DNA from 3 places in the Kitasatospora sp. NPDC004799 genome. Region 2 is predicted to be linked to each of the others. Evidence: riboswitches for the same ligand, from Rfam matches in the RefSeq annotation. Region 2 holds a riboswitch; each other region holds the start of a gene.
The links. Region 2 has a riboswitch for cyclic di-AMP ahead of ABZW03_RS08425 (M23 family metallopeptidase). Riboswitches for the same ligand answer to the same signal wherever they lie in the genome.

Region 1 (10,852 bases), on a different contig from region 2:
CGGAGTCCAACGTGGCGGGCGCACTGGCCGCGCACGGCGTGCCGACCGCCTGGATCAGCCGGGTCGGCGACGACGGCTTCGGCCGCCGGCTGCTCACCGAGGTCGCCGCCCGCGGGGTGGACGTCTCGGCGGTCGCGGTCGACCCCCACCGCCCGACCGGCGTCTACCTCAAGGAGGTCGGCGGCACCACCGGCGACCGCCACGACCTCGGGCCCGGCCGCAGCCGGCTGCACTACCACCGGCGCGGCTCCGCGGCCGCCGCGCTCTCCCCCGACCTGCTCGCCGACCCGGCCGCCGCCGCGCTGCTGGCCGGCGCCCGGCTGCTGCACCTGTCCGGCATCACCGCCGCGCTCTCCGACGGCTGCCTGGCCCTGCTGCGCGCCCTGCTCGCCGACCGCCGCCCCGGCCGCCTGGTCAGTTTCGACCTCAACTGGCGCCCCTCCCTCTGGCGCGACCGCGACCCGGCCGTGCTGCCGCCGCTGCTGGACGCCGCCGACCTGCTGCTGCTCGGCGCCGACGAGGCCGAGGCCGCCTTCGGCACCGGCGACCCGGCCGCCCTGCGCCGCCGCTTCCCCGCCCCGGCCACCGTCGTGGTCAAGGACGCCGCGCGGCAGGTGACCGCCCTGGAGCGCGACGGTACGGCGGTCACCGAGCCGGCCCTCGCGGTCGAGGTGGTCGAGGCCACCGGCGCCGGCGACGCCTTCGCGGCGGGCTACCTGGCCGGCACCGTCCGCGGCCTGGACCAGCGGCGCCGGCTGCGGCTCGGCCACCTGAGCGCCGCCTGCGCGCTGACCGCCCACGGCGACCAGGCCGAGCTGCCGGACGCCGCCGTGGTCGCCGCGCTGCTCGACGCCTCCCCCGCCGCCTGGGCCGCCACCCGGGTCACCGCGGCGGGCATCACCGGCCCGGGCCTGCCCACCAGCCGTGCCGGCGATCGCACCCCGCCCGCCGACGCGTCGTCGCCGCCCACCGCCCCGGCACCGTCCAGCGACCCGGCACCGTCCGCCGACCGGGCCCGGGCACAATGAGCGGGAACCCCAGCCCTCGAAGCGGAGCACGATGAGCCAGACCGTCACCCGCGCCCTGCGCATCCTCACCGAACTCGGTGAGGGCGAGCGTTCCCTCGCCGAACTCGCCGAGGTGCTCGGCGTCCACAAGACGACCGTGCTCCGCCTGCTCCAGAGCCTCGAAGAGGAACGATTCGTCTATCGCGACGCGGCCTACCGCTACCACCTGGGCGCCGGCCTGTTCGCGCTCTCCGGCCTGGCCCTGGAGCAGCGCGGCGTGCGCCGGATCGCCGCCCCGCACCTGGCCGAGCTGAACGCCGCCACCGGCCAGACCGTGCACCTGGCCGCGTACGAGGGCGGCGAGGTGGTCTACATCGACAAGTTCGACTCCCGCCACCCGGTGCGGATGTACTCCCGGATCGGCCTGCGCGCCGCCCTGCACAGCGCCGCCGTCTCCAAGGTGCTGCTGGCCGACCTGCCGCTGCCCGAACGGCGCCGGGTGGTGGCCGGGATCGACTTCACCCCGCACACCGAGCGCACCCTGACCACCCCCGAGGCACTGCTCGCCGAGCTGGAGAAGGTCGCCGTCCAGGGCTGGGCGCAGGACCACGCCGAGCACGAGGCGTTCATCAACTGCGTGGCCGCGCCCGTCCGGGACGCCAGCGGCCGGGTGGTCGCCGCCGCCTCGATCTCCGTCCCGGACGTGGTGCTGCCGTACGAGCAGGTGCTGGACCTGCTCCCGCAGCTCCTCGCCACCACCCGCGCCGTCTCGGCCGACTGCGGCCGCCCCGACCACAACTGACGAACCGTCACACGACACCTAAGGAACCCCATGTCCTCCGAGCACCCCCGGAACGGCGAGAAGACCGAGATCCGCACCGACGGCGCCCCCGCCCCCGCCTGGATGTTCTCCCAGGGCGTCCGCAAGGGCCCGATCCTCCAGGTCTCCGGCCAGGGCCCGCAGGACCCGGCCACCGGCGAGTACCTGCACCACGGCGACGTCAAGGCGCAGACCCGCCGCACCCTGGAGAACGTCAAGGCCATCGTCGAGGCCGGCGGCGCCACCGTCGAGGACGTGGTGATGTTCCGCGTCTACCTCACCAAGCGCGCCGACTTCCCGCTGATGAACGAGGTCTACGCCGAGTTCATCGACGAGAACATCAAGCCCGGCGGCGTGAAGCCGTGCCGCACCACCGTCTTCGTCGAGCTGCCGCAGGAGCCGATGCTGGTCGAGATCGACGCCCAGGCCGTCATCGGCTGACCGGCCGCCGCGCCGGAGGGCCCGGACGCCACCCACGCGTCCGGGCCCTCCGGCATGCCCGCGCCCGTCCGCGTCGCCCCGGACGCCTGCTTGCCACACCCTCAGTCGCAGATTAGGTTAGGCTCACCTAACTAACTGGAGGTCCGTCCATGAGCCTGCCCACCGGCGACACCGAGGTCCCCGAGCCCACCACCGCCGAACGGATCCACAGCCTGCTCAGCACGACCTCCTCGCTCACCGTCCGCGCCCTGGGCGAGCACCACCACCTGGACACCCCGGTCTCCGTGCACGGCTCCCGGCTGCGGCTGCGCACCGCCCTGGACGACCCGCTCACCTCGGCCGCCGCCGGTGCCAGCGACGGCCTCGCCGTCGTCCTCGACGTCACCGACGTCGCCCCCGTCGCCGTCCGCGACCGGGTCCGCGCCCGGCTCACCCTGGCCGGCCGGCTGCACCTGGCCCACCTCGCCGACGACGGCCTCGGCGTGCACCTGCGGGTGGACGTCGCCCATGCCGTCCTCGCCACCCCGTACGGCACCGGCGCGATCACCGCCGGCGACCTCGCCCTCGCCTCCCCCGACCCGCTGGCCCGGCACGAGGCCGCGCTGCTCACCCACTTCGCCGACGACCACGCCGAGGCGCTCGACGTCCTGACCCGGCTGCTCGACCCGGCCGTGCTCACCCACGACCCGGAGGTCCGCCCGCTCGCCCTGGACCGCTACGGCCTGGTGCTGCGCCTGGACCACCCGCACGGCCACCGCGATGTCCGCCTGGTCTTTCCCGAACCGGCCCGCGACACCGACGACTTCGGCCACCGGATGCACGAGCTGCTGGCCGCCGCCCAGTACGGCCTGCCGGTCCACCGCGGCTGAGCGCCGGCCGACGGGCCGTCACCGCCCGCTCGGCCCGTCATCGGACCGTCACCGCCCGCTCGGCCCGTCATCGGACCGTCACCGCTCGACCGCGTCCTCCAGCACCACCCGCCCGATCCGCGCGTACAGCTCCGGCCGCCACCGGCGCACCGCGAGCGCCAGCCCGATCCCGCCCGCGAACACCCCGATCACCAGGTACGGGATCAGCCGGAACACCAGCGTGTGCGCCGCCGCGCCGGCCGCGGTGTCCTTGTTGAGCACCAGCAGCACCACCACCCCGGCCATCGCCACCCCGCCCACCAGCGGCGCGACCAGGGTCCGGAACCAGTGCGCCGTCTCCGGGTGCCGCCCCCGCACGTGGAAGTACCCGATCACGGCGAAGGAGCAGAGCGTCTGCACGACCAGGATCGCCATCGTCCCGAGCAGCGCCAGCAGGGTGTACAGGTGCGCGTACGGGTCCATCCCGGCCGCCAGGAACCCCGCCACCAGCCCCACCGCGATCACCGACTGCACCACCGAGGCGACGTGCGGCGAGCCGTGCCGCGGATGGGTGCGGCCCAGCGCCGGGTGCAGCAGCCCCTCCCGTCCGATCGCGTACAGGTACCGGGCCGCGCACTGGTGGAAGGCCATCGCGCAGGCGAACGAGCCGGTGACGACCAGCCATTGGAACACCCGCACCGCCCAGGGCCCCAGGTGCACACCGAGCGGATCGAAGAACAGGCTGTTGCCGTCCTTGCCCGGCACCCCGCCGCTCGCCACCGCGACCGCCTGCTCGACCCCGTTGCCGGACACGATCATCCAGGACACGAAGACGTAGAGCAGCCCGACCCCGATCACCGACACCAGCGTCGCCCGCGGCACCACCCGCTTCGGGTCGCGGGACTCCTCGCCGTACATCGCGGTGGACTCGAACCCCACCCAGGACCAGAACGCGAAGAACAGGCCGAGCCCGGCCGCCGCAGCCCCCGAACTCCCCACCCCCTTCAGCGCGTTCAGCGGGTTCACGGCCTCGGTCACGATCCCGTCCGGCCCGCCGCCGGAGCACAGCACCGCCAGCGAGACCGCCCCCAGCACCCCGATCTCCAGCACCAGCGCGACCCCGAGCACCTTGGCCGTCAGGTGCAGGTCGAACCAGGCCGTCACCCCGATCACCACCGCCCCGAACAGCGCGTACCAGCCCCAGCCCAGCTCCACCCCCAGCTGCGAACGGACCAGCCCGCGCAGCGAGTACGCGAAGAAGCCGAGGGCCGAGGCCTCGGTGACGACGTACGCGAGCACCGCGAGCAGCCCCGAGGCCATCCCCACCACCCGGCCCAGCCCGTGCGAGACGTAGCCGTAGAACGCGCCGGCCGCGGTGATGTGCCGGGCCATCGCCACGTACCCGACCGAGAACACCGTCAGCACGACGGTCGCCACGATGTACGCGGCGGGCGCGCCGACACCGTTGCCCTGTCCGACGATGATCGGCAGGTTGCCGGTCATCGCGGTGATCGGGGCCGCGGTGGCGAGCGCCATGAACACCACGCCGACCAGGCCGACCGAGTCCGGCTTCAGCCGGTCGACCCCGCCCGCCCCGGACCGCTCCCGCCCGGCCCTCTCCCCCGTCGCGTCCCCGCTCCGCACCGCCATCCGGCCTCCTCGCCTCCCGGACCCGCCCGGCCGGTCCGGCCGGACGCTGACCGTCCGCCAGCATCGCGCGCCGGAGGAACCCGCGAAGCCGCCGATCGACCGGTGCGGCCGCCGAGTTGACGCGACGTTCGACCGCTCGAACGGACGAGGAAGAGCCGCACCGCGCCGGACGACCGGGAAACGAAAGCGACCGGAAAGCAGAAGCGGCCGGGAAACGAAAGCGGCCGGCCCGGCCGTACGAGGAGGTCCTCGTACGGCCGGGCCGGCCTGGGCGTGTCCCGCGCCCATGTCCACTGTGCGGCGATCACCCGGTCGAGCGGTCACCCGACATGACCATCCCGGAGGATCGATTCGCCCCGCAGCAGCGGCGGTTCCTGAAACCCTCGAGGCTCAGCGGCCCTGGGGCCGGCGGCCCGTGGGTCAGAGCGCGACGCCGTGCGCGCGCAGGTAGGTGACCGGGTTGATGTCCGAGCCGTACTCCGAGCCGTTGCGGATCTCGAAGTGCAGGTGCGGGCCGGTCACGTTGCCAGTGGCGCCGGAGAGGCCGATCTGCTGGCCGACGGTGACGGTCTGACCGATCTTCACACCGATCGAGGAGAGGTGCGCGTACTCGGCGTAGTGGCCGTCGGCGAGCTTGATCTCGACCTCGTTGCCGTAGGCACCGCCGTTGCCGGCCTTGACCACGACACCGTTGGCGACGGCGCGCAGCGGGGTGCCGGTGGCGGCGACGAAGTCCTGGCCGGTGTGGTGGCCGGAGGCCCACATCGAGCCGGCCACGCCGTAGGCGGTGCCCAGCTTCGGGTTGGCCAGCGGCGCGACGTAGCCGGAGGTGGCGGCGGCGACCGGAGTGGCGGTCACGGCGGCGGCCGGAGCGGCGACCTGCAGCTGGGTCTGGAGCTGCGCGGACGGCTTGGCGGCCTCGGTCGTCACCTGGACCTGGGCCTGCGGCTTGGCGGCCTGGGTCGCCGGAGCGGCCGGCTTGGCCGGGGCGGCGGGCTTCGCCGGAGCGGCGTCGGCGGACGGCGCGGCGGCGTGGCCCGGCAGCGCGAGCTGCTGGCCCGGGAAGATCAGGTTCGGGTCGGCGCCGACGACCGAGCGGTTCTTCTCGTACAGCGCCTGCCAGCCGCCGTCGACCTTCTGGGCGTCGGCGATCTTGGACAGGGTGTCGCCGCTGACGACGCGGTAGCTCTCCTGCGCGGCCTGGGCGGCCGACTTGGCGTCGGCGGAGCCGACGGAGGCCTGCGCGGCCGGAACGGTGTGGGCCTGGGCGGTCACCGCGGTGACCAGCGGGAGGGCGAAGGAGACACCGGTGACGGCGGTGGCGATGCCGATGCGGGCGGCGCGGGGCAGGGCGATACGACGAGCCTGAGCAGGCATGGAAGTTTCCTCTCCGACGCCTGCGAGGTGAGCTGTCGGGTTCGGGCTGGAGTTGCCCGGCCGCATGCGCGGCTTCACCCCTAGCCGGCCCTGGACACCCGCGCCCTGAGGCGCGAACTCCGGTCCGGCGACTTACCTGTGGGTCCCCCGCTCCTGCCGTACAGAGTTCGTTTCGAACCACCGGGCAGCGGCAGGACTCGGCGTTCCACCCGGCGGATCCGTCCGGACTGGCCGGGCGGTCGCTGAACTAAAACCCATCCGTTCGGGTGAAGCAATGTCGATCACCCCCAGCGCCGCCGATCCACCCCCGTTCAGTGACCCTCCGCAGGTCCGGCCATACGATGCGTACACAATCCATTCACCCCCCGCCACTGATCCACGACCCTCCGCCGAGATCGGCGACGCTGCGCACCCGGCCGCTCACCCACCGCCCACGGCCAACACACCCACCGGTGACCCTTGTCACGTGCGCCTCAGCAGCGCAGGATTCGCCCGTGGCCACCTCCGAGGCCGGCACCCTGCGCCTGGGCACCGCGCAGGGTCGCTGGGTACTAATGGCGACGGTGCTCGGCTCCAGCATGGCGATGCTCGACGGCACCGTGGTGAACGTCGCCCTGCCCCGGATCGGCGCCGACCTCGGCGCGTCCCTGGCGTCCCTGCAATGGACCCTGAACGCCTATCTGCTCACCCTGGCGGGCCTGATCCTGCTCGGCGGCGCACTCGGCGACCGGTACGGGCGGCGCAAGGTCTTCCTGATCGGCGTGGTCTGGTTCGCCGTCGCCTCCGCGGCCTGCGCCGCCGCGCCGAACATCCACGTGCTGATCGCCGCCCGCGCCGTCCAGGGCATCGGCGGCGCGCTGCTCACCCCCGGCTCGCTCGCCATGCTCCAGGCCGTCTTCCACCCTGACGACCGCTCGGCGGCGGTCGGCCTCTGGTCCGGCCTCGGCGGGGTGTCGGCCGCGGTCGGCCCCTTCCTCGGCGGCTGGCTGGTGGACGGCCCCGGCTGGCGCTGGATCTTCCTGCTGAACCTGCCGCTCGCCGCCGCGGTGATCGCCGTCACCACCCGCTCGGTGCCGGAGAGCCGGGACGAGGACGCCTCCGGCCGCTTCGACGTGCTCGGCGCCGTGCTCGCCGCCCTCGCCCTCGGCGCGATCACCTACGCGCTGACCGCGGCCGGCGAGGGCCTGTCCCCCGCCGTCTGGGTCAGTGGCGCGATCGGGCTGGTGCTCGGCGTCGCCTTCGTGGCCGTCGAACGCCGCACCCCCGAGCCGATGCTGCCGCTCGGGCTGTTCTCCTCCCGGCTGTTCACCGCGGTGAACCTGGTCACCCTGTGCGTGTACGCGGCGTTCAGCGGCGTCTTCTTCCTGCTGGTGGTGCAGCTCCAGATCGTGTCCGGGTTCTCGCCGCTGGTCTCGGGCTTCGCCCTGGTGCCGATCACCGTGCTGATGCTGACGCTGTCCGCCCGCGCCGGACGCCTCGGCAAGCGGATCGGCCCGCGCCTCCCGCTGACCTTCGGCCCGCTGCTGTGCGCCGCCGGGGTGCTGCTGATGCTGCGCGTCGGCCCGGACTCCTCGTACTGGGTGGACGTGCTGCCCGCCGTCGCGGTGATGGGCTGCGGGATGACGCTGCTGGTCGCGCCGCTCACCGCGACCGTGCTGGCGGCCGTCGAGGTCCGGCACGCGGGCATCGCCAGCGGGGTCAACAACGCCGCCGCCCGCGCGGCCGGCCTGCTCGCGGTGGCCGCCCTGCCCGCGCTGGCCGGGCTGAGCGGCGACGCCTACCGGGTGCCGGCCTCGGTCGACTCCGCCTTCCACACCGCGATGCTGATCTGCGCGGGCCTGCTCACCGCCGGCGGACTGATCGCCTTCGCCACCGTACGGGGCAACGTGCTCGCCCCCGAGGAGCAGCCGGTGGCCGAGCCGAACTGCGACTGGCCGTGCGGCACCACCACCCCGCCGCTCGACCCGGGCCACGTCCGCACGACGCCCGAGGGCCCCGCCACCGGTCCGGCGGCAGGGCCCTCGCAGAAGAGCTGACGCGACGTCAGAGGATGTCGCCCGGCGCGTACTTGGCGGCCTCCGGGTAGGCGGCCGCGACGGCCTCCACCTGGCGCACCACCTCGGCGACCTGGGCACCGGCCGCGCCGGTGAAGGACAGCCGGTCGGCCAGCAGCGCGTCCAGCGCGGCCCGGTCCAGCGGGATCCGCTCGTCGGCGGCCAGCCGGTCCAGCAGCTCGTTCTCCCGGGCGCCCGCACGCATGGCCAGCGCGGAGGCGACGGCGTGCTCCTTGATGACCTCGTGCCCGGTCTCCCGGCCGACGCCCGCGCGCACCGCGCCCATCAGCACCTTGGTGGTGGCGAGGAACGGCAGGTAGCGGTCCAGCTCGGCCTCGATCACGGCGGGGAAGGCGCCGAACTCGTCGAGGACGGTCAGGAAGGTCTCCAGCAGGCCGTCGAAGGCGAAGAACGCGTCCGGCAGCGCGACCCGGCGCACCACCGAGCAGGAGACGTCGCCCTCGTTCCACTGGTCGCCGGCCAGCTCGCCGGTCATCGAGGCGTAACCGCGCAGGATGACGGCCAGGCCGTTGACGCGCTCGCAGGAGCGGGTGTTCATCTTGTGCGGCATCGCGGAGGAGCCGACCTGGCCCTCCTTGAAGCCCTCCGTGACCAGCTCGTGGCCGGCCATCAGACGGATGGTCTTGGCCAGGCTGGACGGCGCGGCGGCCAGCTGGACGAGGGCGGTGAGCACCTCGAAGTCCAGCGAGCGCGGGTAGACCTGGCCGACGCTGGTCAGCACGTGGTCGAAGCCGAGGTGCCCGGCGACCCGGCGCTCCAGCTCGGCGAGCTTCTCGGTGTCACCACCGAGCAGGTCCAGCATGTCCTGGGCGGTGCCGACCGGGCCCTTGATCCCGCGCAGCGGGTAGCGGGCGATCAGCTCCTCCAGGCGGCGGAAGGCGACCAGCAGCTCGTCGGCGATCGACGCGAACCGCTTGCCCAGGGTGGTGGCCTGCGCGGCCACGTTGTGCGAGCGGCCGGCCATGACCAGCTCGGAGTGCTGGGCGGCCAGCTTGGCCAGGCGCACCAGCACGGCCACCGTGCGGTCCCGCACGTGCTCCAGGGACTGGCGGATCTGGAGCTGCTCGACGTTCTCGGTCAGGTCCCGGGAGGTCATGCCCTTGTGGATCTGCTCGTGCCCGGCGAGCTCGCTGAACTCCTCGATGCGGGCCTTCACGTCGTGGCGGGTGACCCGCTCACGGGCGGCGATCGAGCCGAGGTCGACCTGGTCGATCACCCGCTCGTAGTCGGCGACGGCGTTCGCCGGAACCTCGACGCCGAGGTCCTGCTGGGCCTTCAGGACGGCGAGCCACAGGTGGCGCTCGAGGACCACCTTGTGCTCGGGGGACCACAGCTGGGCCAGGGTCGCCGAGGCGTACCGGGAGGCCAGGACATTGGGGATCTGGGGCTTCGCGCTCACGCTTCGCAAGCCTAACAGCCGAGGTCACGCCCCTTGCAGCCGCCGACGCGCTACGCCCGTAGAGCCATGGCGCTACTGCGGCGTGCCCGTACGCCCGGCCAGCACCGGCAGCACCTGGCCGCAGATCGAGTGCAGGGCGATCCGCTGCTCGTCGGTCATCGCCTCGAAGGCCTGGTGGGTCCTGGCCATCTCGCCGCGGATGTGGTTCAGGATCTCCCGGCCCTCGGCCGTGATCACCACGATCTTCACCCGGCGGTCACCGGCCGCCGCCTCCCGGTGGGCCAGGCCCAGCGACTCCAGCCGGTCCACGATCCCGGTGACGTTCGACGCGTCGCAGCCCAGGCGCCCGGCCAGTGCCCGCATCGGCACCGGCTCCTGCACCGCGCCCAGCGCCTTGGCCTGCGAGGAGGAGAGCCCGTGCCGGGCCGCGGCCGCCGCGAAGTCCTGGAAGTACGCGGCGCCGACGGCGGCCAACGCCTCCATCAACTCGGCGTTGGTCGGTACGGTCGTCGTCGCTGTCGAACCCATGAGGCCAGGGTACGACCAGGTGCTTCACCATCTCAAGCTTTGACCCGGGCAACCGTCGGCGAGCCGCCTCACACCGGCCTCGGACCCGCCTCACATCGGCCTCACACCGGCTTCAGAGCCGCTTCAGAGCCGCCTCGGCGCCGCCCGGCGTCAGAGCACCAGCTGGTCGAACAGCCGCCGCAGCTCCGTCTCCGGGTCCGCGGTCAGCCCGGTGTGCACCGGCCCCGGCTGGACGATCGCGCTGCGCGGCGCGGTCAGCCAGCGGAACCGCTGCCCGGGGCTGTCCCCCGCCGCCGGACCGGCCTGCGGGCCGCCGTGGCAGACCGCCTCGATCCCGTGCAGCGCCCGGCGCACGCCCTGCACGTCCGCCACCGGGTCCAGCGCCAGCAGCCGGGCCTGGTCCAGGTGGGTCCGGGCGGCGAGGTGCGAGCTCTGCCGGCAGTACAGCAGCACCCCGACGTTGACGCACTCGCCGCGCTCGACCCGCGGCACCGCGCGGATCACGGCGTACTCGTAGTCGTGCAGCTCGACGGTGGCGGGCAGCGCGGACAGCACGGGCTCGGTCATGCGGGCACCTCCGGCAGCCAGTCGCGCGGACCGGCCAGTCGCTCGGTCAACTGGGCGCGGTACGCGGCGCGCACCTCGTCGGGCGAGTCGAAGCCGAACTCGTCCGCCAGCCAGACCTCGGGGATCTGCGCCACCGCGCC
Region 2 (10,852 bases):
GCGATCGCCACCGGCAGGCCGCTGAGCGCGTAGCCGACCTCGCGGTAGTGGTGGGCCGAGAACGGGGCCCGCCACAGAGCCGGCCGCCGCTCCGTCCGCCGGGCCCCGGCCGGGCGCCGCTCGTCGCCGTAACCGCCCAGGACGTCCCACTCCCGGTCCTCCGTGCTGCGGCTGCTGCTCATGCTCCCCGGCCCCTCGTGCTGTCGCTCGTCCGTCCCGCTGACGGTGTCCAGTCTGGTGGACGCGGTGGTCCGGCGGGATCCGGGGGCCTGGCGGATCCGGGGTGGGGTTAACCCCCCACGGCCGGAGCAGCCGGAGCGGGCCACTCGTCGGCGAGCAGCGCGTAGAGGTAGGAGTCGGTCCACACGCCGTCCTTGCAGCCGTCGTGCCGCAGCCGCCCCTCCCGCTGGAAGCCCAGCCGGGTGAGCACCCGGACGGAGGCCTCGTTGGCCACCGCGACCCGCGCGGTCAGCCGGTGCAGGTCCAGCGGGCCGAAGGCGAGGCCGCAGAGCAGGCCGACGGTCTCGCCCGCGTAGCCCCGGCCCCAGTGCCCGCGGGCCAGCACGCACCCGAGCTGGGCGGCGCGGTGGCCGTCCAGGGTGAGCGAGGCCTGCCCGACCGGCGTCGCGTCGGCCGGCTCCTCGGCGTCCGCGCGCCTGGTGACGGCGAGCCGGTAGGTGTCCCGCTCCTCGGCCATCGCCTCCTCCAGGTAGAGCTCGAGCTGGTCGGCGCAGTCCTCCCGGCCGCTCGGCCCGAAGGGCAGGTGGCGGGTGACCTCCGGGTCGCCGAACAGCGCGTGCAGCGCGTCCACCTCCTCCTCGGTGTGGTGGTACTCGCGGACGGCCAGGCGCGGGCCGGTGAGTCGTACGGGGACCATGGCAGCCGATCCTAGGGCGTGTCCGACAGTTCGCGTCGGATCGGTGAGCGGCGTTGGGGTGCGTGCATCGCAAGGCGGAGGTGGGGGCGCCTCCCGGCCGGAGGCTGGGGGAGCGTCGCGAGCCCGACTGGAATCGTCGGACACGCCCTGACCCCCGCCCGGCGGCTACCGTTCGGACTATGAACGACGAAGACCTGCGGCTCGCCCCGCGCACCAAGGCCGCCGACCTGCTCGCCTGGGCGGCCGAGCAGGGCCGCGCCCCGGTGGCCGAGGGGCCGCTGCGCGCGGTGCTGGCGCTGCTGGAGCTGGGCGAGGGCAGGATGCACGACGGCTGGCCCGAACTGACCTCCGACGCGGTGGAGCACCTGCTGTACGAGCGGCTCCACCTGTACGTCCAACCCGCGCCCGAGGAGGACCCGCTCGCCTACGGCGACGCCGTCCGGCTGCTGATCGACCACCAGCGGGCGGCCCGGCGGCTGAACGCCAAGCGCCAGGAGCGGCTGCACGCGGAGGCCGAGTGGCAGGGCGAGGTCGCGGCCGGGCTGCTGCGTCGCGCCGACCTGGTGACCTGGCCCCGGCTGTACGCGCTGCTGCTGCACGCGCACGGGGTGGACGTCACGGACGGGGCGGCGGTGCGGGAGTGGCTGGCCGGCTTCCGGGAGCTCGCGGAGGAGGAGCGGCTGGCCGCGTTCGAGGCGCTGGTGCCGGCCGGCTGGCTGGACGAGCCGGACGAGCAGGGCTGGGGCCCGGGCCGGGTGCTGTCGGTCGGCATGGCCACGGACGGCGCGCGGCGGCTGCTGGAGCAGGGCCTGATGCGGCGCAGCTACCGCAACCTGGCCGAGCTGACCTCGCTGGGGCGGCCGATGCCGGACGAACTGGCCGGGGACTTCGGGCAGTTCGAGGAGGCGGCGGTCGACGCGGCGCTCGACCTGTTCGGCGGGTGGACGGTGCCGGGGCTGCCGCGGCTGCTGGTGACGGAGTTCCCTGAGCTGGCGCCGGAGCCGGGCCAGGAGGAGATCGAGGCGTACCTGGCGCAGCTGCCCGTCGAGGAGTGAGCCGGTGTGCGAAGGCCCCCGGCCCGGAGGTGCTGCTCCGGGCCGGGGGCCTTCGTGCGTGGGTGCTCTCGCGGGTGCGCGCCTTCGCGGGCGGGTGCTCTCGCGGGTGCGGGCCTTCGCGGGTGGTCAGAGGCTGAGGCCGCGCTGCTCGAGCCAGGGCTCCGGGTCGACCGGGGCGCCGCCGCCGGGCCGGACCTCCATGTGCAGGTGCGGGCCGGTGACGTTGCCGGTCGCGCCGACCTTGCCGATCTGCTGGCCGGCCACCACCGCGCCGGAGCCCTTGGTGATCGAGGAGAGGTGGCAGTACCAGATCTCGGTGCCGTCGGGCAGCGTCTCGACGATCCGGTAACCGTACGAGCCGGCCCAGCCGGCCGAGGTGATGGTGCCCTGGCCGAGCGCGCGGACCGGGGTGCCGGTGTCGGCGGCGAAGTCCAGGCCGGTGTGCAGGTTGGCCCAGTAGCGGGCGCTCTGGCCGTAGTGGGCGGAGAGCCGGTAGTCCGTCACCGGGACGGTGAGGGCGGCGGCCTTGACCCGCTCGGCCTCCTCGGCGGCGCGCTTGGCCTCGGCCTCCTTGGCGGCGGCCTTGGCCTCCGCCTCCTGCGCGGCCTGGAGCCGGGCGGTCTCCTCGGCGGCGGTGCGCTGGCTGTCGGCCTGGTGCTGGATGCGGGCGGCGAGCGCGAGGCCGGGGTCGGCGGAGAGGGCGACCGGGGTCTCGTCCGGGGCCTCGACGGCGGGGGCGGAGGCCGGGGTCGCCGAGGCGAAGCCGGTGGCCCCCAGGGTGGCGGCGACGGCGGTGACGCCGAGCAGCGGGGAGGCTCCGCGGGTCTGACGCGGCATCCGGTGGCGGTTGGTCTCGACCTCCGAGCCGAAGCCCTCCGGGCCGAAGGGCTCGGGGCCGTCCGTGCCGGGGTGGTCGAGGAGCTGGGTACCGGCTGCGGGGCCGGCCGGGTGTGCCGGGGTGTGCGTCGACGCCACGGAGGCGCGCTCCTTTCCTTCCTTCGCGCCTACCGGGTTAGCTGACGGGTTCGGAGCAGGAAGGTCTCCTACGGCCGGGCCGGAGCCCCGCCGATTCACCCCAAGGAACGTGGTTCCCCGGCTCCCTGACCTGCCCGGAGGCCGGTCGGCGGGATTAGGCGACGGCGCACGGTGCCGTCTGGGTACGGCGTTGACGACCGCGCTGCGTTATCAAACGTTAATCCTAGGAGGCTCTGATTCCAAGCCATCCGTTCGGAGCAGCTTACGGCCAGGTGATCGGACGTCAACGAACAGCCCCTCATGCACGGCCCCATCTGAGTACTCCTACTCATGTGCGGCCCGACCGGGCCGCCGCATCCTGACGCCATGAGCGCACCGATGCAGAGCCGCACCACGGCCGCCTACTACATCCAGGCCGTCCTCTCCTTCGCCGTGTCGGGCACCGCCCTCGCGGCCGGGATCGCCTACCTGCCGGTCGGCGGGTGGACCCGGGCCTTCCTGGGGATCGGCCTCCTCTACACCGTCACCTCCGCGTTCACGCTCGCGAAGGTGATCCGGGACCGGCAGGAGACCAACGAGATGGTCACCCGGGTGGACCAGGCCCGGCTGGAGAAGCTGCTCAGCGAGCACGACCCGTTCAAGGTGGAGGGGGTCTGACCACCGCCTTCCCGGTTCGCCGGCCGCCGCGGCCGACCGACGCCCGCCGAGCGCTTGACGGCTAAGGCTATTAGCCTTAGCTTTATGGCTATCGGCAGCACGCCGACGCCCCGCACCGGCGGCCCGAGGAGGACCACCCATGAACGGCACCACCGCTCCGAGCACCCAGTACCTGACCGTTCCCGGCGGCCGGATCGCCTTCGACGACACCCGGCAGGGCGACGGCACCCCCGTCGTCCTGCTCCCCGGCATGCTCGACAGCCGGGCCGCCTACCGGCACCTGCGCCCGCTGCTCGTCGCCGCCGGCCACCGGGTCGTCACCATGGACCTGCGGGGCTTCGGCGAGTCCTCCATCGCCTGGGACGACTACGGCCCGGCCGCCATCGCCGGCGACGTCCTCGCCCTGCTCGACCACCTCGGCATCGAGCGCGCCGTCCTCGCCGGGAACTCCTACACCGGGGCGACCGTCGTCAGGGCCGCCGGGGACGCGCCGGAGCGGGTCGCCGGGATCGTCCTGATCAACGCCTTCGTCGAGAGCCCGAAGCCGGGCGCCCTGATGCGCGGCGTCATGGGCCTGATGGGCGCGGCGCTCGTCCACTGGCCGGCCTCCTGGGGCTTCTACCTGCGCCGGATGGCCTTCCCCGGCGCCAAGCCCGCCGACTTCGACGCGTACGTGGCGGGGCTGGTCGCCGCGCTGCGCACCCCGGGGCGGAAGGGCGCCACCCGCGGGTACGTCCACGGCGACTCGGCGCCGGCCGGCTGGACGGCCGCGGTGCGGTGCCCGGCGCTGGTGGTCATGGGCAGCAAGGACCCCGACTTCCCGAAGCCGGAGCTCGTCGCCGACCGGCAGGCCGCCGCGCTGGGCGCGCGGAAGGCGATGATCGAGGGGTCCGGGCACTACCCGATGGCCGACAACCCGGCGGCCACCGCGGACGCCCTGCTGCCCTTCCTCGCCGAGCTCGGCTGAGCTCCGCCCGCGCCCGTCCCCCTTCCCACCCGTACGGAGAACCCGAAGCCATGCCCCGCGTAGGACTGACCCCCGGCCAGGTCGTCGACCACGCCCTCGCCCTCATCGACGAGCAGGGCGCCGAGGCCCTCACCCTGGCCGCCGTCGCGGCCCGGGCCGGGGTCGCCACCCCTTCGCTGTACAAGCACGTCAGCGGCGGCCTGGCCGAACTGCGGCGGATGATCGCCGTCCGGGTCACCGGGGACCTGGCCGACCGGCTGGCCGAGGCGGCCGTCGGGCGCAGCGGGGACGACGCCGTCGCCGCCGTCCTGCGCGCCTACCACGCGTACGCCACCGAGCACCCGCACCGCTACAACGCCCTCCCCCAGGCCCCGCAGCCCGACGACGACCTGACCCGGGCGGCCGCCCGGCTGGTCGGGGTGATCACCGCCGTCCTGCGGGAGTACGGCCTCGACGGCTCCGAGGCGATCCACGCCGCCCGCACCGTCCGCTCCCTCGCCCACGGCTTCGCCTCCCTCACCACGGTCGGCGCCTTCCAGCTCGCCGAGGACCTCGCCACCACCCACGACCGCCTCATCACCACCCTCACCACCGGCCTCCGCACCTGGCCCGCCCGGTAACCGCCGCCCGGGGCCGGGGGCGAGGTGCCGCCGCACCTGCACCGGGCGGTGCCCGTTCGCAACAGGATGCGCACAGGCCCCACACATCGCCGGGTGCGATCCGGCCGACAGGCTCGAATCCGCTGCCTGCCGCCGGGGTCGGTCACGCCGGTGCAATGCCTCGTCAGGCGGTGCGATCGGGGTCGAACGAGTGCCGATTGACGCCGAATTGACTCGATATTGACGAGATCCGGTCACATGGCGAGATACGTTCACACCTTCGTAGGATCATCACCCTAGAATTCGCGGCGTGACGATGACTCAGTGGTCCGTAACGGCAACCGGCGTGCTCGCCGTCCTCGCCCTCGTGGCCGCCGCGCGGTACCGGGCCGTGTCCGTCACCCAGCGCCGCCGCGCCGACCGGCTGCACGGTGAACTCGTCGCCCTCCGGGACCAACTGGCCGTCGAGCACTCCCGCCGCGGCGCCGAACTCGCCGCCGTCCAGCAGGAACAGGAGCACACCGCCTCCACCCAGCGGGCCTTCCTCAGCGTCGCCCGCCGCATCCTCGTGATGGCCCACGACCAGCAGGCGCTGCTGGACGAGATGGAACGCACCCACGACGACCCGGCGCTGCTGGAGGGCCTGCTCAAGGCCGACCACGCCGCCGCCCAACAGGCCCGGCTGGCCCAGACCCTGGCCGTGCTGTGCGGCGCGCGGGCCGGCCGGCACTGGCCGGAACCCGTCTCCCTGGAGGACGTCGTCCGCGGCGCCCAGTCGCGCATCCTGCCGTTCCAGCGCGTGGTGGTCCGCAGCCGGACCGAGACCGCGGTGGTCGGCGCCGCCGCCGAGGCGCTGATCCACGCGATCGCCGAGCTGCTGGACAACGCCACCCGCTACTCCCCGCCCAGCACCCAGGTGTTCGTCACCCTCATGCCGGTGCACAACGGTGCCGTCATCGAGATCGACGACGGCGGCGTCGGCATGCCGGAACAGGCCGTCGCCAAGGCCGCCGACGCCCTGGCCGGCGGCAGCACGCTGGAGGTCTCCCGGCTGGGCGAGGTGCCGCAGCTGGGCCTGGCCGCGGTCGGCCGGCTCGCCGAGCAGTACGGCTTCCGGGTCACCCTCAGCTCCGCGCCCTCGCCGTACGGCGGCGTGCGCGTCGTCCTGCTGCTGCCGAACGCGCTGCTCACCGAGCCGCTGCCGCCCACCGTCCCCGGCCTCGGGCCGGACGACCGGGCGTTCAACCCCGGCCCCCGGCCGGCCTCTCCCGCCGGCCACCCCATGGTGGAGACCCCGCCCTCCGGCCGGCACGCCGCCACCGGTGACACCCCTCCCCCGCTGCCCCGCCGGAGCCACCGGCGCGGCCGCACGGGCCGCCCCGCCCAGCACGCCGCTCCCCCACCGCCGCCCGCGCCGCCCTACCGCTCGGCCCGGGACGCGCAGGCGTTCATGGCGATGTTCCAGGCCGGGACCGCCAGCGGCCGTTCCGCCGTCCGGGCCCAGGCCCAGTCCGACCGTCCCCTGCCCGCTTCCCCCCGACTTCCCCAGCGCTCCGGAGAGTTCCATGACCACCACCCCTGATCTCGGCTGGCTGCTCGCCGACATCATCGCCGTCCCGCAGGTCCAGCACGCCGTCGTCGTCTCCAACGACGGGCTGGAGATCGGCCGCAGCGCGGGCATCGCGCGCGACGACGCCGAACGGCTCGCCGCCGCCTGCTCCGGACTGCAGTCGCTGGCCCGCGGCGTCGCGACGGGCTTCGGCGGACCGGGCAGCGCCACCCGCCAGATCATCATCGAGTACGGCGGCGGCTACCTCTTCGTCGTCGCCGCCGGGGCCGGCGCGCACCTGGCCGTGGTGGCCGGCGAGGCGGTCGACGCCGGCCTGGTCGCCTACCAGATGCAGGTCCTGGTCGAACGGATCGGCGCCCACCTCACCAGCCCGCCGCGCGTCGACCACGCGGCGGGGGGCCACCGGTGAGCGGCCCGGTCCGGCCGTACGTCATCACCGGCGGGCGCAGCCGCCCCACCCGGGCCGAGCTGGCCGTGGAGAGCCTGGTCAGCGCGTTACCCGAGCCGCCGGACCTGCCCGAGCACCCGCTGCTGAACCGCGAGCACCGGCGCATCCTCGCCCTCTGTCACAGCCTGCTGTCCATCGCCGAGGTGGCGGCCCACCTGGGGCTGCCGCTCGGCGTCGTCAAGGTGCTGGTCGGGGACCTGTGGGACCTCGGCGCCGTGCAGGTGCTCCCGCCCGTACCGCAGGCCGAACGCCTGCCCGCAACCCTTCTGGAAGAGGTGCTCGTTGGCCTCCGCCAACTCCGCTGAAGCCGCCACCGGGGCTCCCGACGCCCTCGCCTCCACCGAGGCGGCCTCCACCGACGCCGCCGGCGCCGCCGACGGGCCGCAGTACCTGCCCTCCTCGGTGCAGGGCGCGGTCAAGATCCTGGTCACCGGGCCGTTCGGGGTCGGCAAGACCACGCTGGTCGGCTCGTTGAGCGAGATCACCCCGCTGCGCACCGAGGAGACCATGACCGCCGCCAGCGCCGGCGTGGACGACCTCACCGGGCTCGTCGGCAAGACCACCACCACGGTGGCGCTGGACTTCGGCCGGATCACGCTCAACTCGCGGCTCGCGCTGTACCTGTTCGGCACGCCCGGGCAGCAGCGGTTCTGGCCGCTCTGGGACGACCTGTCGCGCGGTGCGCTCGGCGCCATCGCGATGGTCGACCTGCGCCGCCCGGACGAGAGCTTCGACGTGCTCGGCCGGCTGGAGGAGCAGCGCATCCCGTTCGCGGTCGCCGTCAACACCTTCCCGGACACGCCGAGTTACCCGGAGGAGGAGCTGCGGTCGGCGCTGGACCTGCTGCCCGAGGTGCCGATCCTGTACTGCGACGCGCGCGACCGCCGGCAGTCCTACGACCTGCTGATCGACTTCGTCGACCACCTGCACCGCAGCTCGGTCCTGGAGCTCCAGCGATGACCTCCCCCGAACCCGTCGGGCCGCCCGGCTGCCCCGTCGCCCACGGCGGCGGCCTGCCGGGCGCCCTGCCCGGCGGCCTGCCCGTGGGGGTGCCGCTGACCCCGCTGTACGGCCCGGCCGTCGCCGAGGACCCGCACGGCCTGTACGCCCGGCTGCGCGAGCGCTACGGGCCGGTCGCGCCGATCGAGCTGGAGCCCGGGGTCGAGGCCTGGCTCGTCCTCGGCTACCCCGAACTGCTCGAACTCACCCGCAACGAGGCGCTGTTCTCCAAGGACTCGCGCCGCTGGCGGGTGCCCGCCGAGGGCCGGCTGGCCGCCGACTCCCGACTGCTGCCGATGACCTCCTGGCGGCCCACCCTGCTCAACCTGGACGGCGCCGAGCACCAGCGGCTGCGCTCCGCCGTCGCGGACACCCTCGCCCAGATCGACCACCGCCAGCTGCGCGGGACCACCGAGGCCGCCGCCAACGGGCTGATCGACAGCTGGGGCCCGGACGGCACCGCCGACCTGATCGCCCAGTACGCCCGCACGCTGCCGCTGCTGGTCTTCACCCAGCTGGTCGGGCTGCCGGTGGAGAGCGGGCCCCGGGTGGTCGAGCTGATCAGCCACTTCGTGGACAGCAGCGCCCAGTCCCAGCGCGCCGGCGTGGAGTTCCAGACCCTGCTGGTCGACCTGGTGCGCAGCCGCCGGGCCGCCCCGGGCGCCGACCTCACCTCCTGGCTGCTCGCCCACCCGGCCGGGCTGACCGACGAGGAGGCGGTGCACCACCTGGTGGTGCTGCTGGTCGCGGGCAACGAGACCTCGATCAACTGGACCGGGAACACGCTGCGGCTGCTGCTCACCGACCGGCGCTTCCGGGCCACCCTCACCGGCGGGCGGCTGACCGTCTCCGACGCGCTGGAGGAGGTGCTCTGGCGCGACCCGCCGACGCAGAACTTCCCCGGCCGCTGGGCCACCGGCGACACCGTGCTCGGCGGCCAGTACATCAGCGCCGGCGACATGCTCGTCCTCGGCCTGGCCGCGGCCAACGCCGACCCGGCCGCGCAGGGCGTCTCGGCCGCCGCGCAGGGCTCGCTCGGCGGCAACCGGGCGCACCTCGCCTGGGGCGCGGGCCGGCACGTCTGCCCGGCCCAGCACCCGGCCCGGATCATCGTCGAGACCGCCGTCGAGACCCTGCTGCACCGCCTTCCCGACCTCCAACTGGCCGTACCACCGGGTGAGTTGACCTGGCGGCAGTCCCCGTGGTCCCGGGCCCTGACCGCCCTCCCGGTGCTCTACAGCGCCTTCACCCCGCCCCGCCCGCCAGCCCCCGAGAGGCCCGCATGGACACCGTCACCGACTCCGGAACCCGCGCCGAGCCCGTCAGACTCGACCCCTTCGGCCGCGACCAGCACGGCGAGAACGCCCGACTCCGCGCGGCCGGCCCCGCGGTCCTGGTGGAGCTCCCTGGCGGGGTGGTGGTCTGGGCGGTGACCCACCACGGGACCCTCCAGTCGCTGCTGGCCGACCCCCGGGTCGGCAAGGACGCCCGGCTCTGGACGACCTTCCGGGAGGGACGGCTGCCGGAGGGCTGGCCGCTGCTCAACTTCGTGGTCGTCCCCGGCATGGTCACCGCCGACGGCGAGAACCACCGGCGGCTGCGCGGGCTGGTCTCGCAGGCCTTCACCCCGCGCCGGATCGCCGACCTGGCGCCCGCGATCGAGGCCCGGGCGATCGCGCTGCTGGACGAGGTCGCGGAGCTGGAGGGCGAGTTCGACCTGCGCCGGCACTTCGCCTACCCGCTGCCGATGCAGGTGATCGGCGAACTGCTCGGCCTGGGGCTGGAGCAGCAGGACGAGCTGCACGAGCTGTCCGACACCATGGTCTCCAGCTCGGCCACCCCGGCGGCCGCCCTGGCCGCGCAGCGGGGGCTGAACGCGCTGCTGGCCTCGGTGGTGGCGGCCAAGCGGGCCGAGCCCGGCGACGACCTGACCACCGACCTGATCGCCGCCCGGGAGGAAGGGGACCGGCTCAGCGAGGCCGAGCTGGTCGGCACCCTGCTGCTGATGCTGGTCGCCGGGCACGAGACCACGCTCAACCTGATCACCAACGCCGTCCGTGCCCTGCTCGCCCACCCGGACCAGCTGCGGCTCGTCCTGGACGGGGAGCAGCCGTGGTCGGCGGTGGTCGAGGAGACGCTGCGCTACGACTCCCCGGTCGGACAGTTCCCGCTGCGCTACGCGACCGAGGACATCGCGGTCGGCGACGTGGTGATCCGGCGCGGCGAGGCCCTGCTGGCCTCGTACGCGGCGGCCGGGCGGGACTCCGGGCACCACCCGGACGCGGACCGCTTCGACCTCACCCGGCAGCCCGCCAAGCACCTGTCGCTCGGCCACGGCCCGCACTTCTGCCTCGGCTCCGGGCTCGCCCGGCTGGAGGCCGAGACGGCGCTGCGGCACCTGTTCACCCGCTTCCCCGGGCTGGCCCCGGCGGAGGGCCGGACGAACGAGCCGATCGCCTCGTTCGTCAGCAACGGCGTGCGCACCCTCTGGGTGACGGTCTGAGCCGAGCGGTTACCTGAGGGCGGTCCGGGTCGTTCGGCAGGGCATGAAGAAACTCGCCACCCTGGCCGCCCTCACCATGGCGGGCCTCGCCCTCGCCGTCCCGGCGGCCTCCGCCACCACCCAGACCGCCGCCTCGCCGGACGTCACCGGCGGGCTCACCGACGGGCTCGAAGTCTCCCCCGCCGACCTCGCCCTGCGGACC
Region 3 (8,090 bases), on a different contig from region 2:
GGCCGGTCGCCGAGCTGACCGAGACCGCGCACCGGCACGGCGCCCGGGTGGTGCTGGACGCCGCCCAGCTGGCGCCGCACCACCGGGTCTCGGTGCGCGAGCTGGACGTCGACTGGGTCGCCTTCTCCGGCCACAAGATCTACGCGCCGTTCGGCGCCGGGGTGCTGGCCGGCCGGGCGGACTGGCTGGACGCGGCCGAGCCGTACCTGGCCGGCGGCGGGGCGACCCGGACGGTGGCCCGGGAGACCGACGGCTCGGTGGCCGTGCAGTGGCACACCGGCCCGGCCCGGCACGAGGCCGGCTCGCCGAACGTGATCGGCGCCTACGCGATCGCCTCGGCCTGCCGGGCGCTGACCGAGGCGGGCTTCGACGCGCTGGAGGCCCGGGAGCAGCAGCTGATCGCCCGCCTGACGGCCGGGCTGGCCGGGATCCCGGAGGTCAAGGTGCTGAACCTGTTCGGCGACGACTCCGCCCGGGTGGGCGTGCTGTCCTTCGTCGTCCGGGGCTGGAACAGCTCGCACTTCTCGGCCGCGCTCTCCGCCGAGTACGGCATCGGGGTGCGCGACGGCCTGTTCTGCGCCCACCCGCTGGTGCGCACGCTGCTCGGCGACGAGGAGGTCGCGCCTTCCGAGTGCGGCGCGCCGGAGCCCTCGCTGCCGGGCGAGCGCAGCCTGAACGCGATCCGGGTGAGCTTCGGCGCCGGGACGCCGGACGAGCACGTGGACCGCTTCCTCACCGCCGTCCGGGAGCTGGTCACGGACGGCGCGGCCTGGAACTACCGCAACGAGGGCGGGCGCTGCGTCGCCACCGTGCAGGTCGACCGGGGCCGGCGCGCCGAGGGCTGAGCGCTACTCGTCCAGGCCGAGGGCGAAGGCGGCCTCCAGGTCGTGCTGGGAGTAGGTGCGGAAGGCGATCTGGGTCTCGGTGTGGGCCACGCCCGGGACCTTGTTCAGCCGGCCCGGGATGACCTCGGCCAGGTCGTCGTGCCGGCGCACCCGCACCATCGCCACCAGGTTGTAGCCACCGGTCACCGAGTAGACCTCGCTCACGCCGTCGATGGCGGCGATGGACTCGGCGATCTCCGGGATGCGGTCGACACTGGTCTTGATCAGGACGATGGCGGTGATCACAGTTCGGGCTCCTTTGTGAGGTGCCGCCAGGGTATCGGGCGTCCGCCGGGTCGTCGCGGGGGGTGGCGGACGACGGTGCAGGCGTAGAGGAACCCGGCCGAGAAGCCGATCACGTGGACCAGGTACGCCACTCCGGGCCCGGCCGAGTGCACCGACCACCACTGCAGGACGAACCAGAGGCCGAGCACCAGCCAGGCGGGGAAGCGCAGCGGGAGGAAGAACAGCAGCGGGACGAGGGTGGTCACCCGCGCCCTGGGGTGGAGGCGCAGGTAGGCGCCGAGGGTGGCGGCGATCGCCCCGGAGGCCCCGATGAGCACCCGGGTGGAGTTCGGCGAGTGCGCCTCGGCGAGTGCGAAGCCGTACGTGGTCAGGCTGCCGGCGGCCAGGTAGAAGACGGCGTACCGGGCCCGGCCCAGCCGGCGTTCGACGGTGGGGCCGAAGACCTGGAGGAAGAGCAGGTTGCCCAGCAGGTGCAGCCAGCCGGCGTGCAGGAAGAGGCCGGTGAGCACGGACAGGGCCGGGTGCTTGCCCGGGGTCGGGGCGGCCGGGCAGCCGGGGACCGGGTCGGGGGCCTCGGCCAGCTGTCCGGCGGTCAGCGGGCGTCCGGCCAGCACCTCGGCCGGGACGGCGCCCCAGCGCTGCTCGTACCGCTGCTCCGCGCAGACCCGGGCCGGGCCGGTGCCGTACAGCGGGTTGAACCCCGCGGCCGGGCCGAGCAGGAAGACCAGGGTGTTGAGGGCGATCAGGGTGTAGCTGACCACCGGGACGGTCGCCGCCGGGCGGCCGCCCGGGGCGACGGTGTGCTCGGGGGCCGCGGGCGCCATGCGGCCAAGCATCCCTCCGGGCGCCGCAGGTGACACGGCGGTTTACGGCAGGTGGACCAGTCCGGTTGTTCGGGCGACCGGTGGTCGCGCCGGGTGCCCCAGGCAATAGGCTTGGGGCGGGCATTCCCGCCTCCCGCCGCCGATGCCGGGGCTCCGGGGGGAGCGCCTGGCCCACGCAGGGACCACCCGAGAGGACCCCCCGATGACCGTCCCCGCCCTGACCGCCGAGACGCGCTGGCGCTGCACCCTGTGCGGCAACCTCACCCGCTTCGACGTGACCCGCACCGCGCGGGTGACCGAGTTCCTGCACTTCGACCTGGCCGGCGAGTCCAAGGTCGAGGAGACCGAGGTGCTGAGCGAGACCGTCGAGTCGGTCCGCTGCCGCTGGTGCAACGCGGTGGACCAGGTCGAGCTGGTGGCCCGTCCGGGCGCCGAGGGCGAGCAGGCCCCCGCCGAGCAGGGCTGATCCCCGTCCGGCGCGGGGGCGGGTGCACGGCGCACCCGCCCGCGCCGCACGGGACAATACAGAACAAGACGCACGGAGCGTGACGACTGGGGGCGGCCGCGGCCGTGCCCCGCTGGACCAGGATCGGAGCCGAGGACGTGGTGGACGCAGCGAAGGAGCCCGGCGAAGCCCAGGGGCTTCAGCCCGCTGCGGCCGAGGCCCCGGCCGAGGCGGCCGTGGAGGCGCACGACCCCTCCGGGCCCGCGGCGGAGCGCGCCGCCGAGACGCTCGACCGGCCGCTGCCCGAGGGCGTGCGCCGACGGGTGGTCGGGCTGGCCTCGGACGCGCTCGGCGGGCTGCCGCCGGCCGAGCTCCCGCAGAGCCTGCGTCAGTACGTCAAGTTCACCCCGGCGCGGCGGGCCAAGTACGCGGCCACCGCGCTGGCGGCGGCGCTGGAGGCGGAGCCGGCCTTCCGGGTGCGGATAGCGGAGCGGCTGCGACTGGGGCAGCCGGACCTGGTGAAGGCGCTGGAGGCGGGCACCGTGCCGAGCGCCGCCGATCCGATGGACGTCGCGGCCGCCGCCTACCTGGTGCGTTCGGCGGGCTGGAGCCGGCTGGTGGCCGAGGCCGGCGAGGAGGCCGAGCGGGCCGGCGCCGAGGACGCGGCCGCCGAGGCGGCCCGGCTGGTGGAGAAGCTGCAGGCCGAGCTGGCCGAGGTGCGGGCCTCCGCGCGGGCGGACCTGGACCGGCAGCGGGCCGAGTTCGACGGCGTCCGCAAGGAGGCCGAGTCGCTGCGCAAGAAGGTGCGGTCGCTGGAGAGCGACACCCGCCGGGCGCAGGCCGAGACCCGCCGGGTGGCCGGTGAGCTGGAGGCCGTGAAGGCGCAGGCCGCGGCCGAGCGGGGCGCGGCCGAGAGCGAGGCGCGCCGGCTCCGGCACCGGGTCTCGGAGCTGGAGAACGCGGCCGAGCAGGGCCGCCGGTCGGCCCGCGAGGGGCGCAGCGTCGAGGACATGCGGCTGCGGCTGCTGCTGGACACGGTGCTGCAGTCGGCCCAGGGGCTGCAGCGGGAGCTGGCGCTGCCGGTCTCCCAGATCCGCCCGGCGGACCTGGTGGAGGCGGTGGTGCCGGGGGCGGCCTCGCCGCACGACGTGGCCCGGCGCGGGCTGGCCGAGGACGATCCGGCGCTGCTGGACCAGCTGCTGGCGATCCCCCAGGTGCACCTGGTGGTGGACGGCTACAACGTGACCAAGACCGGGTATCCGGCGCTGCCGCTGGAGCAGCAGCGGATCCGGCTGCTGGGCGGGCTGGCGATGCTGGCCCAGCGCACCCAGGCGGAGGTCACCTGCGTGTTCGACGGGCAGGACCTGGACGTCCCGGTGATCATGGCGCCGCCGCGCGGGGTCCGGGTGCGGTTCAGCCGGACCGGGGAGACAGCCGACGAGCTGATCCGCCGTCTGGTGCGGGCCGAGCCGCAGGGCCGTCCGGTGGTGGTGGTGTCCACCGACCGGGAGGTCGCGGAGGGCGTGCGGAAGGCGGGCGCGCGCCCCGTGGCGTCGGTGCTGCTGCTGAACCGGCTGGCCCGGCCCTGACCCGGACCGAGTGGCATGATGCCTGGTCAGGGGCTCTTTCGAAGCATTGTGCGGGTCCCGTGAAGTCAGCGTGGGGACCTGGGTTCACACCTACGGGGGAGTAGCAAAAGCGGATAGGTCTTCACTAGGGTCTGGTGTCAAACCTATTTTCCGGAATCTCATCCCATCAGGTGAGCCCGTTGGAAGAAGGAGCCGGTCCCTTGGCCTCCCACCGCCGTCCCAAGCAGCCGAGCCGCGCACGGATCTCCGTGCTCACCGCCGCCGCTGCGACCGCGGTCGCCCTCTCCGCCCAGGCGGCCGCGCACGCCGCGCCGCAGCCGAACGCCTCGGACGTCAAGGCGCAGATCGACCGGCTCCAGGAGGAGCAGGAGCAGGCGGCGGAGAAGTACAACGGCGCCAAGGAGCGGGCCGACCAGCTGCGGAAGCAGGCCGACCAGCTGCAGGACCGGGTGGCCCGCAGCCAGGAGCAGATGACCCAGCTCCAGGGCGGCCTCGCCGAGGTGGCGGGCGAGCAGTACCGCGCCGGCGGCATCGACCCGTCCGTCCAGCTGATGCTCTCCTCCGACCCCTCCGGCTACCTGGAGAAGGCCTCCACCGTCCAGCAGGCCAGCGCCAGTCAGGCCGAGGCGCTCAAGGGGCTGCTGGACCAGCAGCGCCGGCTGGACCAGGAGAAGACCGAGGCGGCCGCCGTGCTCGCCTCGCTGGACGCCACCACCAAGGACCTGAACCAGGCCAAGGCGGACGTCAACACCAAGCTGAAGGCCGCCCAGGACCTGCTGAACTCGCTGAGCGCCGCCGACCGGGCCGCGCTGCGGGCCCAGCAGGCGCAGGACGACCGCGCCTCGCGCGGCAGCGACCGGGTCGACCTCGGCAGCCTGCCGCCGGCCAGCGGTCACGCGGCCGTGGCGATGGCCAAGGCGATGAGCAAGCAGGGTTCGCCGTACGTGTGGGGCGCCACCGGGTCGACCACCTTCGACTGCTCGGGCCTGATGGTCTGGGCGTACGGGCAGGCCGGCGTCTCGCTGCCGCGCACCTCCCAGGAGCAGGGCCACTACGGCACCCGGGTGCCCTCGCTGGACCAGGCCCAGCCGGGCGACCTGGTGGTCTACGGCGCCGACATGCACCACGTCGGGATGTACATCGGCAACGGCATGGTGGTCCACGCGCCGCACACCGGTGACGTGGTGAAGGTGATGAAGGCCGACGCGATGTCGATCAACACCATCCGCCGGGTCTGACGGCCCGACACGCCCGGGGGCTGCTCCGGGGCCTGTGAAAAGCGCCACCTCCGATCCGGGGGTGGCGTTCGGCTTTCCGGCCTTTCGTGACCACATGCTGAGAACCGATCAGCCTTGCGTGCGCCAGTGGTCACCATCGGTCATTTTCACAAAGGAACTTGGGCAATCTTCCATCTTTTTTCTGACAAGGATTTGAACCGATCACGGTCCAGTTACTAGGGTCGTGCTTCGAACCACCGCACTGTCGATCGCCCAGCCAGGGTGGCGGCGGTGGTTACCGCCGAGTTCGTGAGGCAGCGGGGCAGGACGAAGCGACTGCCCGACAGGGGAGCCCAGTAACTGGGGGCGCTGCGGAGCGGAGCCGGGGAACCACGTTCCTCCGGGGTGAATCGGCGCCAGGTCGGCCGGTGGAACGGCCGTGAGGCGTCGTAGGGCATGCTTCCGGCCCGAACCCGTCAGCTCACCCGGTAGGCGGACGTAGGAAGAAGGAGCCCGCCTTCGTGGCGTCCCATCGTCGTCCCAAGCCCGCCGGCCGCGCCCGCGTCTCGATCCTGACCGGCGTCGCCGCCGCAGCCGTCGCCCTCTCCGCGCAGTCCGGCGCCCACGCCGACCCGCAGCCGACCAAGGAACAGGTCAAGGAGCAGGTCGACCAGCTCAACGAGCAGGCCGAGGTCGCGACCGAGAACTTCAACGCCGCCCAGGCCAAGCAGCAGGAGCTGGAGAAGCAGGTCTCCGGCCTGCAGGACCAGGTGGCCCGTCAGCAGGCCCAGGTCACCGAGCTCCAGGGCGGCCTGGCCGAGATCGCCGGCGAGCAGTACCGCAACGGGGGCATATCCCCGACCGTCCAGCTGATGTTCTCCTCCAGCCCGGACAGCTTCCTCAGCCAGGCCGGTGCGCTGAACCAGGCCGGCGACACCCAGAAGAACCAGCTGAAGGAGCTCCAGGAGCAGCAGCGCAAGCTGGACCAGGACCGCAACGAGGCCCAGGGCAAGCTCGCCGAGCTGGAGTCGACCACCCAGCAGCTGAAGACCTCCAAGGAGGAGGTCCAGGCCAAGCTGAAGGCGGCCCAGGACCTGCTCAACACGCTGACCGAGCAGGAGCGCCAGGCGCTGCGCCAGGCCGAGGAGAAGGCCGCGGCCGACGCCAAGGCCAAGGCCGACGCCGCCGCCCAGGCGCAGCAGCAGGCCGACCGCGCCTCGCGCGACAACAGCCGCGGCAGCCTCACCGCCCCGACCACCACCGCTCCGGTGAAGGTGTCGCCCGGCAGCTCGCGCGGTGCCGCCGCGCTGTCCGCCGCCGCCACCAAGGTCGGCAGCCCGTACGTCTGGGGCGCCACCGGCCCGAGCTCCTTCGACTGCTCCGGCCTGATGGTCTGGGCGTTCAACCAGGCCGACGTGTCGCTGCCGCGCACCTCGCAGGCGCAGGCCGGGGCCGGCACCCGGATCGGCACCGACCTCTCCCAGGCCCAGCCCGGCGACCTGCTGATCTTCTACAGCGACGCCCACCACGTCGGCATCTACGCCGGTAACGGCCAGGTGCTGCACGCCCCCAAGCCGGGCGCGAACGTGCGCTACGAGGCGGTCACCAACATGCCGCTGACCTCCATCGTGCGGGTCTGATCCCCACGCGGTCGCTTCCAGGCCCGGTCTCCCCCAGGGGAGGCCGGGCCTGCGGCTTTTCCGGGCGGTCGATCTGATGTCTGATTAGGGAGTGAATATTCGGGTTGGGAGGGGTTTGGACTCGCTTGCCCGGACTCGCTAACGTCTGCCACCGGACTCCCGCTCGACGGCCGCCCGTCCCGGTGCGGCGGCGGGGGCCCGTGCCGCAGGATTGGAGCCGCTGCCGCCATGCCCGTGCACCGCCGTTCCCAACTGCTCGCCCGGGCGCTGGTGCTGACCGCGGCCGCCGCCACCGCGCTGGGCGTGGCCGCCGGAGGGCGCGCCCAGGCCGCCCCGGGCAGCCCGGACCCGGCCGACCGTCAGGACGTCAAGACGCAGGTGGAGCAGCTGTACGACGAGGCCGAGCAGGCGTCCGAGAAGTTCAACGCGGCGCAGGAGGCCCAGCGGCGGCTCCAGGGCGAGACCACGATCATCCAGGGCGAGATCGCCCTCGCCCAGGACCAGCTCAACGAACTGCGCGGCGACCTGGCGACGGTGGCCGGGGCCGAGTACCGCGGCGGCGGGATGACCCAGACCGCCCAGCTGATCCTCTCGCCCGACCCGGAGGGCTACCTGGCCCGCGCCCGCGCCCTGGGCCAGGCCGCCACGCGCCAGCAGGAGACCCTGCACGAGCTGGTCATCCGGCAGCGCCGGCTGGACCAGCGCCGCACCGAGGCGGCCGACAAGCTCGCCGAGCTGGACCGGACCCGCCGCTCGCTCGCCGACAGCAAGCAGCAGATCCAGCAGCGGCTCGCCAAGGCGCAGAAGCTGCTGAACGGCCTGGGCGCCGCCGAACGGGCCAGGCTGACGGCCCAGGACGCCCGGGACGCCGAGCGGCGTGCCACCCGGGGCACCGACCGGCTGGACCTCGGCACCGCCCCGCCCGCCTCCGAGCGCGGGGCGGCCGCGCTGGCCGCCGCGGTGCGCATGATCGGCTCCCCGTACGTCTACGGGGCCACCGGGCCGCACGCGTTCGACTGTTCCGGTCTGATGTACTACAGCTGGCGGCAGGCCGGAGTGACCCTGCCGCGCACCTCGCAGGCCCAGGCGTACGCCGGGCAGCGGATCAGCCTGTCCGAAGCGCGACCGGGAGACCTGGTGATCTACTACCGGGACATGCACCACGTCGGCATGTACGCCGGCGGCGGCGTGATCGTGCACGCCCCCCGCCCGGGCGCCAAGGTCCGCTACGAGAGCGTCAACGCC

Region 1: another riboswitch for cyclic di-AMP. It lies ahead of ABZW03_RS02015 (LysM peptidoglycan-binding domain-containing M23 family metallopeptidase); the one in region 2 lies ahead of ABZW03_RS08425 (M23 family metallopeptidase).
Region 3: another riboswitch for cyclic di-AMP. It lies ahead of ABZW03_RS14375 (NlpC/P60 family protein); the one in region 2 lies ahead of ABZW03_RS08425 (M23 family metallopeptidase).

Annotation. Positions count from the first base shown of each region.
Region 1 covers NZ_JBEXJK010000007.1:34,145-44,996, reverse strand. The annotation lists gene ABZW03_RS02040 (sugar kinase) at 1-1,028, shown strand, start outside; gene ABZW03_RS02035 (IclR family transcriptional regulator) at 1,060-1,809, shown strand; gene ABZW03_RS02030 (RidA family protein) at 1,840-2,268, shown strand; gene ABZW03_RS02025 (DUF2470 domain-containing protein) at 2,418-3,137, shown strand; gene ABZW03_RS02020 (APC family permease) at 3,216-4,652, opposite strand; gene ABZW03_RS02015 (LysM peptidoglycan-binding domain-containing M23 family metallopeptidase) at 5,187-6,143, opposite strand; cyclic di-AMP (ydaO/yuaA leader) riboswitch at 6,146-6,356, opposite strand; gene ABZW03_RS02010 (MFS transporter) at 6,698-8,179, shown strand; gene purB (adenylosuccinate lyase) at 8,187-9,617, opposite strand; gene ABZW03_RS02000 (MarR family transcriptional regulator) at 9,690-10,145, opposite strand; gene ABZW03_RS01995 (DUF3037 domain-containing protein) at 10,296-10,712, opposite strand; gene ABZW03_RS01990 (HipA family kinase) at 10,709-10,852, opposite strand, start outside.
Region 2 covers NZ_JBEXJK010000041.1:3,237-14,088, forward strand. The annotation lists gene ABZW03_RS08410 (sensor domain-containing protein) at 1-182, opposite strand, end outside; gene ABZW03_RS08415 (GNAT family protein) at 290-877, opposite strand; gene ABZW03_RS08420 (hypothetical protein) at 1,057-1,932, shown strand; gene ABZW03_RS08425 (M23 family metallopeptidase) at 2,059-2,907, opposite strand; cyclic di-AMP (ydaO/yuaA leader) riboswitch at 2,920-3,078, opposite strand; gene ABZW03_RS08430 (YiaA/YiaB family inner membrane protein) at 3,274-3,564, shown strand; gene ABZW03_RS08435 (alpha/beta hydrolase) at 3,704-4,531, shown strand; gene ABZW03_RS08440 (TetR-like C-terminal domain-containing protein) at 4,582-5,151, shown strand; gene ABZW03_RS08445 (sensor histidine kinase) at 5,447-6,712, shown strand; gene ABZW03_RS08450 (roadblock/LC7 domain-containing protein) at 6,696-7,109, shown strand; gene ABZW03_RS08455 (DUF742 domain-containing protein) at 7,106-7,453, shown strand; gene ABZW03_RS08460 (ATP/GTP-binding protein) at 7,539-8,108, shown strand; gene ABZW03_RS08465 (cytochrome P450) at 8,105-9,580, shown strand; gene ABZW03_RS08470 (cytochrome P450) at 9,577-10,650, shown strand; gene ABZW03_RS08475 (hypothetical protein) at 10,694-10,852, shown strand, end outside.
Region 3 covers NZ_JBEXJK010000089.1:16,370-24,459, forward strand. The annotation lists gene ABZW03_RS14345 (aminotransferase class V-fold PLP-dependent enzyme) at 1-845, shown strand, start outside; gene ABZW03_RS14350 (Lrp/AsnC ligand binding domain-containing protein) at 849-1,130, opposite strand; gene ABZW03_RS14355 (rhomboid family intramembrane serine protease) at 1,127-1,954, opposite strand; gene ABZW03_RS14360 (hypothetical protein) at 2,157-2,420, shown strand; gene ABZW03_RS14365 (NYN domain-containing protein) at 2,636-3,988, shown strand; gene ABZW03_RS14370 (NlpC/P60 family protein) at 4,189-5,226, shown strand; cyclic di-AMP (ydaO/yuaA leader) riboswitch at 5,563-5,716, shown strand; gene ABZW03_RS14375 (NlpC/P60 family protein) at 5,727-6,845, shown strand; gene ABZW03_RS14380 (NlpC/P60 family protein) at 7,074-8,090, shown strand, end outside.